Thiohalobacter thiocyanaticus: one gene and its partner. The protein of the gene in region 1 interacts with the protein of each later gene in a pairwise test. Links are inferred from orthologs where the notes say so. Each region holds a gene or a part of one and is shown in the gene's direction. Other genes may lie near its edges.

Region 1 (2,993 bases):
CCGAGCGCAGCACCGATTTCGCCGCGCTGCTGGCCGAGTTGTTATCGGTGCTGCAGCGCATTGCCGTTCACCAGGCATTGCCCGGGGAGGGGATGGACGAATATGCCGATGCCCCGGAAGTGATCGCCGAACTGGCCGCGGCCCTGACTCCCGAGGATGTCCAACTCCACTATCAGATCGGCCTGATCGGCCGCCGCGACCTGCCGCTGGCGCCGGACCCGCGCGGCGGCCTGGAGATGATCCTGCTGCGCATGCTCAGTTTCCGCCCGGCGGCGGCCGCGCAGACGCCGGCCGCTGCGGCCCCGGCCCGGCCCGCGCGGCCGGGTGTCCCAGGGGCGGCAAGCCAGGCCTCGGCTCCCGCGGCGCCGACTGCAACGGCATCCGGAGGGAGCGGGGCGGCTCAGCCGGCCGGCGACGACTGGCCCGGCCTGATCGCCGCCATGGGCCTGCGCGGCCTGGCCGGACAGCTGGCGGAGAACTGCACCCTGATCAGCTGCGGGGACAGCCGGGTGCAGCTGCATCTGGATCCGGCCCACCAGCACCTGCTGACCCCGGCGCTGCAGGCCAAGCTGGCCGAGGCGCTGAACCGCTGCCTGGGGCGTGAGGTGCGGCTGGAGATCGACAGCGGCAGCGGGACGCCGCCGCCGGCCGAGACCCCGGCCCAGCAGCAGGCCCGGCGCAGCCAGGAGCGCCAGCAGGCCGCCGAGAGTGCGATTGCCGCCGACGAGACGGTCCGGGCGCTGCAGGATACCTTCAACGCCCGGGTGCAGCCCGACAGCATCCGGCCCCTGGACGATGCATGAACGCATAACCCATGAACTCACTCTGGGTGTATTCGGAAACTTCTGAGAGGAAAGGCAATGAAAGGCGGATTAGGCAACATCATGAAGCAGGCCCAGCAGATGCAGGCCAACATGCAGAAGGCCCAGGAGGAGCTGGCCAACGTGGAAGTCACCGGTCAGGCCGGCGGCGGCATGGTCACGGTGGTGATGACCTGCCGCAACGAGGTGCGCCGGGTCAATATCGACGACAGTCTGATCGGCGATGACAAGGAGATGCTGGAGGATCTGATCGCTGCGGCCATGAACGACGCCGTGCACAAGGCCGAGGCGACGACCCAGGAGAAGATGTCCGGGCTGACCGCCGGCATGGGGCTTCCGCCCGGCTTCAAGATGCCGTTCTGAAGCGCTGACCCATGTCCCTGTCCCCGGCGATTCAACGCCTGGTCGAGGCGCTGCGCTGCCTGCCCGGCGTGGGACCCAAGTCGGCCCAGCGCATGGCCTTCCACCTGCTGGAGCGCGACCGCGAGGGCGGCCGCCGGCTGGCCGCCGCGCTGACCGATGCCATCGACAAGGTCGGCCACTGCGAGCAGTGCCGCACTCTGACCGAGGAGCCGGTGTGCGGCATCTGCCGCAGTGACAGCCGCGACCGCAGCCAGTTGTGCGTGGTCGAGACCCCGGCCGACATCGTCGCCGTGGAACAGGCCACCGATTTCCGCGGCCTGTATTTCGTCCTCATGGGTCACCTCTCGCCCCTGGACGGCATCGGACCGGCCGATATCGGCCTGGACCGGCTGGCGGAGCGCCTGGCCCGGGGCGAAGTGGCCGAGATCATCCTCGCCACCAATCCCACAGTGGAGGGCGAGGCCACGGCCCAGTACATCGCCGATCTGGCCCGCAGCCACGGCATCCGGGCCACGCGCCTGGCGCATGGCATCCCGCTCGGGGGTGAACTAGAATACGTGGACGGCGGCACCCTGTCGCACGCCTTCAGCGGCCGCCGGGACCTCTGAGTCTCCACCCTGTCACCCGAGGGAAGGTAAGGTCACGGAATGGACGTCTCACGCCTACCTGTCATCGCCCACGGCGCGGGCCTCCCGACGTCGGCCGGCGCCCATGCCCAGCGCAGCCGCGGGGGCGAACCGGTGATCGAGCCCGCCGCCGTGCGCCGCCCGCGCGACGCCGCCGAGCAGGCCATTCAGGGCGAACTGCTTGAACGCAGCCGCAGCGAGCACCGTTACAGCCCCACCAGCGACTTCCTGCGCTCACGCCTGTATGAGAGCGGCGAGGATGCCGCAACCGGCCAGCGCAGAGGCGCTGCCGACAACTTCGCCGGCCGCCAAGCCGTCGGCGCCTACCTCTCCCATACCCGCGAACTGATCCAGCCCGACGCCAACCGCGGCACCGCGGTCGATTATTTCATCTGAGGTTCGGTGATATAAACGCAGGGTGCGCAGAGGCGCGAAGAGCAGTAAGTATTCCGTCATTGCGAGCGCAGCGAAGCAATCTCGTGCCGCGTGATCAGTCGGTTGGCGATTATTCGCCACGCTCGCCCCTGAGCACCCAGGGGGCATAAAGGCGTTGTGCCCTCGTAAGCCCGCTTGTGCCACGGCGCTGCGCGCCATGGAATCCCTGCGGGCTTCATTATGGCTATCCCCCCCTTCGAGTCAGGGCATCGCAATGACGGAGTCATCACAAGATCCTCACACCCTTTGCGACTCTGCGTCTTTGCGCACTCTGCGTTATCCTCACCACTGGTCGAAGTTATCATGATCTCAAGATGAGGAGGAGCGAGTCCCATGACCGACTGTCTGTTCTGCAAGATGGCCGCCGGCGAGATCCAGCCCGACACCGTACTGGAAACCGACGACGTCATCGCCTTTCGCGACATCAATCCACAGGCCCCCACCCATGTGCTGGTTATTCCGAAACAGCATATCGCCACCCTCAACGACCTGCAGCCGGCGCAGGCCGAGCTGGTCGGGAAGATGTATCTCGCCGCCCGGGAGGTTGCGCGCATCGACGGCCTGGACCAGCGCGGCTATCGCACCGTGATGAACTGCCTGGAAGAGGCCGGGCAGTCGGTATTCCATCTGCACCTGCACGTGCTCGGCGGCCGGCCGATGCAGTGGCCGCCGGGATGAGTTCTGCCATGCCGGGGTGACAATAACGCGGAGAACGCAGAGACACGGAGGCGCAAAGGGTAATCAATCA
Region 2 (3,778 bases), 1.4 Mb from region 1 along the record:
CTGCTCAACCGCATACTCGGACAGAAAATAAGCATAACCTCGGATAAGCCGCAGACGACCCGGCACCGTATTCTCGGCATCAAGACCACGTCGCAGGCCCAGGTGGTCTATATCGATACCCCGGGCCTGCATCGCGGCGGCAAGCGCGCGCTCAACCGGGCGCTCAACCGCGCCGCCAGCGATGCCATCGCTGACGTGGACCTGGCCGTATTCCTGATCGAGGCCGGACGCTGGACCGACGAGGACGAACTGGTGCTGCGGCGTCTGCGTCAGGCCGGCGTTCCGATACTGCTGGCGGTCAACAAGATCGACCGGGTGGCGGATCGCGCTCAACTGCTGCCGGAGTTGCAGACGCTGGCGGGCAGGCATGATTTCGCCGAAATCCTGCCCCTGTCAGCCGCGCGCGGGGAGAATCTGGAGCGACTGGAACAGTGCGTGATCGCGCGCCTGCCCGCAGGGCCGCCCTATTTCCCCGAGGAGCAGATCACCGATCGCAGCGAGCGTTTTCTCGCGGCCGAGTTGATTCGCGAGAAGCTGTTCCGTCGCCTGGGTCAGGAGCTGCCCTACGGTCTGACTGTGCAGATCGAACAGTTCAAGGACGACGACGGTCTGCTGCGCATCCATGGACTGGTATGGGTGGAGCGCGATTCGCAGAAGGCCATCGTGATCGGCAAGGGCGGCGCCATGCTCAAGCAGATCGGCCGCGAGGCGCGACTGGACATGGAGCGGCTGTTCGGCAGCAAGGTATTCCTGCAGCTGTGGGTCAAGGTCAAGGGCGGCTGGGCGGATGATGAGCGTGCCCTGCGCAGCCTTGGCATCGATGAATGAAACAGGATAGCCACGGAAAACACGGAAAGCACGGATACAATACAATTTCGTAACCTTCGCGGGTTGGGTTGGCCCGTAGGGCATAACCCAACATCCAGGCCGTATGCGTTGGGTTAAGGTGCCGTCGCGCCTAACCCAGCCGGCAATGCCTCATATATCTTATTTTCCGTGGCTAATTATATTTTCGGGGTGACTCCGCCATGGCCGTCGACAGCGTCGAGCTGCAGCCCGCCTATATCCTGCATCACCGGGCCTGGCGTGATACCAGTGCGCTGTTGGAGCTCATTACGCCCGGGTATGGACGCATCGGCGTGGTCGCGCGTGGTGCGCGCAGCGCGCGCTCGCCGCTGCGCGGCCTGCTGCGTCCCTTCCTGCCGCTGCTGTGTTCCTGGGGGGGCGCGGAGAGTTGTTCAGCCTGCGCCGGATGGAGGTGGCCGGGCGCTCGCCCGAGCTTCGTGGCCAGGCCCTGTTCGCGGCCTATTATCTCAATGAGCTCCTGCTGCGACTGCTGCAGCGTCAGGATCCGCATCCCGAGGTCTTCGATGCCTACGTTCAGGCGCTCGGCAGCTTCGCGCTCCAGCCCCTGGAGGCGGTACTGCGGGTGTTCGAGAAGCGACTGCTGGAGGCCCTGGGGTATGCGCTGGTACTGGAGTCGGACGTGTCCGGTGAGCCGATCGAGGCCCGCTGCCGCTACCGCTACCTTCCCGAGCAGGGGCTGGAACGGATGCAGGGGCAGGGCGGGATCAGCGGCCGGGCCCTGCTGGCACTGGCGGCCGAGGCCTGTGACAATGCGCAGGATCTGCGTGAAATCAAGCCGCTGCTGCGCCAGGTGCTGGGACAGTATCTGGGCGAGCGGCCGCTGAAGACACGCGAATTTCTCATCGATCTGGAAGGACAGGGGCGGAGCGGACATGATTGAACATCCCAAGGATATTCTGCTGGGCGTGAATATCGATCACGTGGCCACCCTGCGCCAGGCCCGCGGTACCCGGTTTCCCGACCCGGTGCAGGCGGCGATCGAGGCCGAGCAGGCCGGCGCCGATGGCATCACCCTGCACTTGCGCGAGGATCGCCGCCACATCCAGGAACGCGATGTGGAGATGCTGGCCGGCATCCTGCAGACGCGCATGAACCTGGAGATGGCAGTGACCGAGGAGATGCTCGCCATCGCCGAGCGCATCCGGCCGCAGGACTGCTGCCTGGTGCCGGAACGGCGCGAGGAACTGACCACCGAGGGCGGGCTGGACGTCGCCGGCCAGCCGCAGCGAATCCGGGAGGCCTGTGCCCGGCTGGCCGCCGCCGGGGTACGGGTGTCGCTGTTCATCGATGCCGAACCGGCCCAGATCGAGGCCGCGGCGGCGGCCGGCGCACCCTGCATCGAGATCCATACCGGTCATTACGCCGATGCCGCCGGGGCGGCGCAGCAGAGCGAATACGAACGCATCCGCACGGCGGTCGATGCCGGCGTGCGGGCCGGGTTGCAGGTCAACGCCGGCCACGGACTGCACTATCACAATGTACAGCCGATCGCGGCGTTGCCGGCCGTTCGCGAACTCAACATCGGTCATGCCATCGTGGCCCGGGCCGTCTTCACCGGCCTGCAGGAGGCGGTGCGCGAGATGAAGCGGCTGATGGTCGCGGCGCGGCGCTGAACCCGATGGCTCTGATCTATGGCATCGGCACCGATATCGTCAGTATCGCCCGCATGGAGCAGGCGCTGACGCGTTTCGGCCGGCGCTTCGCCGAGCGCATACTCAGCGCGGCGGAACTGCAGGAGTTCGACGCCTGCGCGCGGCCGGCGGCCCTGCTGGCCAAGCGCTTTGCCGTCAAGGAGGCGGTGGCCAAGGCCTTTGGTACCGGCTTCCGGGACGGGCTCAGGCTGCAGGATATCCAGGTCGGTCATGACTCCAGGGGGCGGCCGGAACTGCATTACCGGGGCGCGGCCCAGGCGCTGGCTCGTACCAATGCCGTGACGGCCAGCCATGTCTCCATCGCCGACGAGCGCGATTATGCCATCGCCTATGTGATTTTGCTGGCGGACGGGAAATAGCAGACAGGATGGGTGAAGGCGCACAGCGCCGTACTCCATCACCCGGCCGCCGGACGGCGATGGGTTGCGCTGTGCTCCACCCATCCTACGTTGGCTCCCGGTTCCCGAACTGCTCCAGTTCCTGCTGGCACTGCGCCAGTGCCGCTTCGATCGCCGGTGCATCGTCGGCCTCACAGGCTGACTGCAGGCCTTCCCCTGCCGCAGCCAGCGCCTGCAGGCCGCAATATACCGCCGAGCCCTTGAGCTTGTGCGCCTGTTCCCGCAGGTTCTGCCAGTCATGCGCATCGAAGGCGTGCTGCAGGGCCGTTTGCCACTGTCCGGCTTCACCGCGAAAACGCTCCACCAGTTCCCGTTTGACCGCGGCGACACGTTCCTCTGCGCCGGGCTCGGGCGCGGCAGGTGTGGCGCGGGTCCAGCGCCGCACACTTTCCCAGATACGGTACTCGGTGACCGGCTTGATCAGGACTTCCTGGACCAGCGCGCTGATATCCGCATCGGCTTCCAGATGGATCAGGGCGTCGGCGGTCAGAGCAATGATCGGTGTGGAACGGTTGGGGTTGTCGGGGGTCGCGCGGATCTTGCGGGCGGTATCGCCACCGGTCAGCCTGGGCATATGCACATCGAGAATGATCAGATCGTAGCTGTGCTGCCGGGCCAGTTCCAACGCCTGGATGCCATCGGCCGCCTGGTCGACCCGGATGCCGAGCGCCTGCAACTGCAGTTCGGTCAGTCGGCGATTGATTTCGTTGTCATCGGCGATCAGGACCCGGCCGCCCTCCAACCGGGGCGGCTGGGGCCGTGGCTGCTTGCGCCTGTCCGTGAGTGCACTGTGGCGGGTTTCGGGCCAGCCCATGAGTTTCCAAACTGCCAGACGCAGTGAATCGCGCCGGGCAGGTTTGG

Evidence for each region. The genes of interacting proteins can lie anywhere in the genome.
Region 2: the proteins of recR (region 1) and recO interact in binary tests that used the Escherichia coli proteins (3 or more experiments, as listed by UniProt). The link is inferred for Thiohalobacter thiocyanaticus from one-to-one orthologs.

What each region holds. Positions count from the first base shown.
Region 1 is NZ_AP018052.1:2,520,721-2,523,713, reverse strand. It holds recR (recombination mediator RecR), read left to right. Parts: upstream 1-1,195; coding sequence 1,196-1,792; downstream 1,793-2,993. Other genes in the region: CFK21_RS11670 (histidine triad nucleotide-binding protein), read left to right, coding at 2,579-2,923; CFK21_RS11675 (hypothetical protein), read left to right, coding at 1,832-2,206; CFK21_RS11685 (YbaB/EbfC family nucleoid-associated protein), read left to right, coding at 861-1,184; dnaX (DNA polymerase III subunit gamma/tau), read left to right, coding at 1-803. UniProt on the Escherichia coli protein: May play a role in DNA repair. It seems to be involved in an RecBC-independent recombinational process of DNA repair. It may act with RecF and RecO.
Region 2 is NZ_AP018052.1:1,112,262-1,116,039, forward strand. What follows is about bases 1-2,990. They hold recO (DNA repair protein RecO), read left to right. Parts: upstream 1-1,234; coding sequence 1,235-1,747; downstream 1,748-2,990. Other genes in these bases: era (GTPase Era), read left to right, coding at 1-828; pdxJ (pyridoxine 5'-phosphate synthase), read left to right, coding at 1,740-2,480; acpS (holo-ACP synthase), read left to right, coding at 2,486-2,878; CFK21_RS05265 (ATP-binding protein), read right to left, coding at 2,964-2,990. Also shown: more of CFK21_RS05265, read right to left, coding at 2,991-3,778. UniProt on the Escherichia coli protein: Involved in DNA repair and RecF pathway recombination.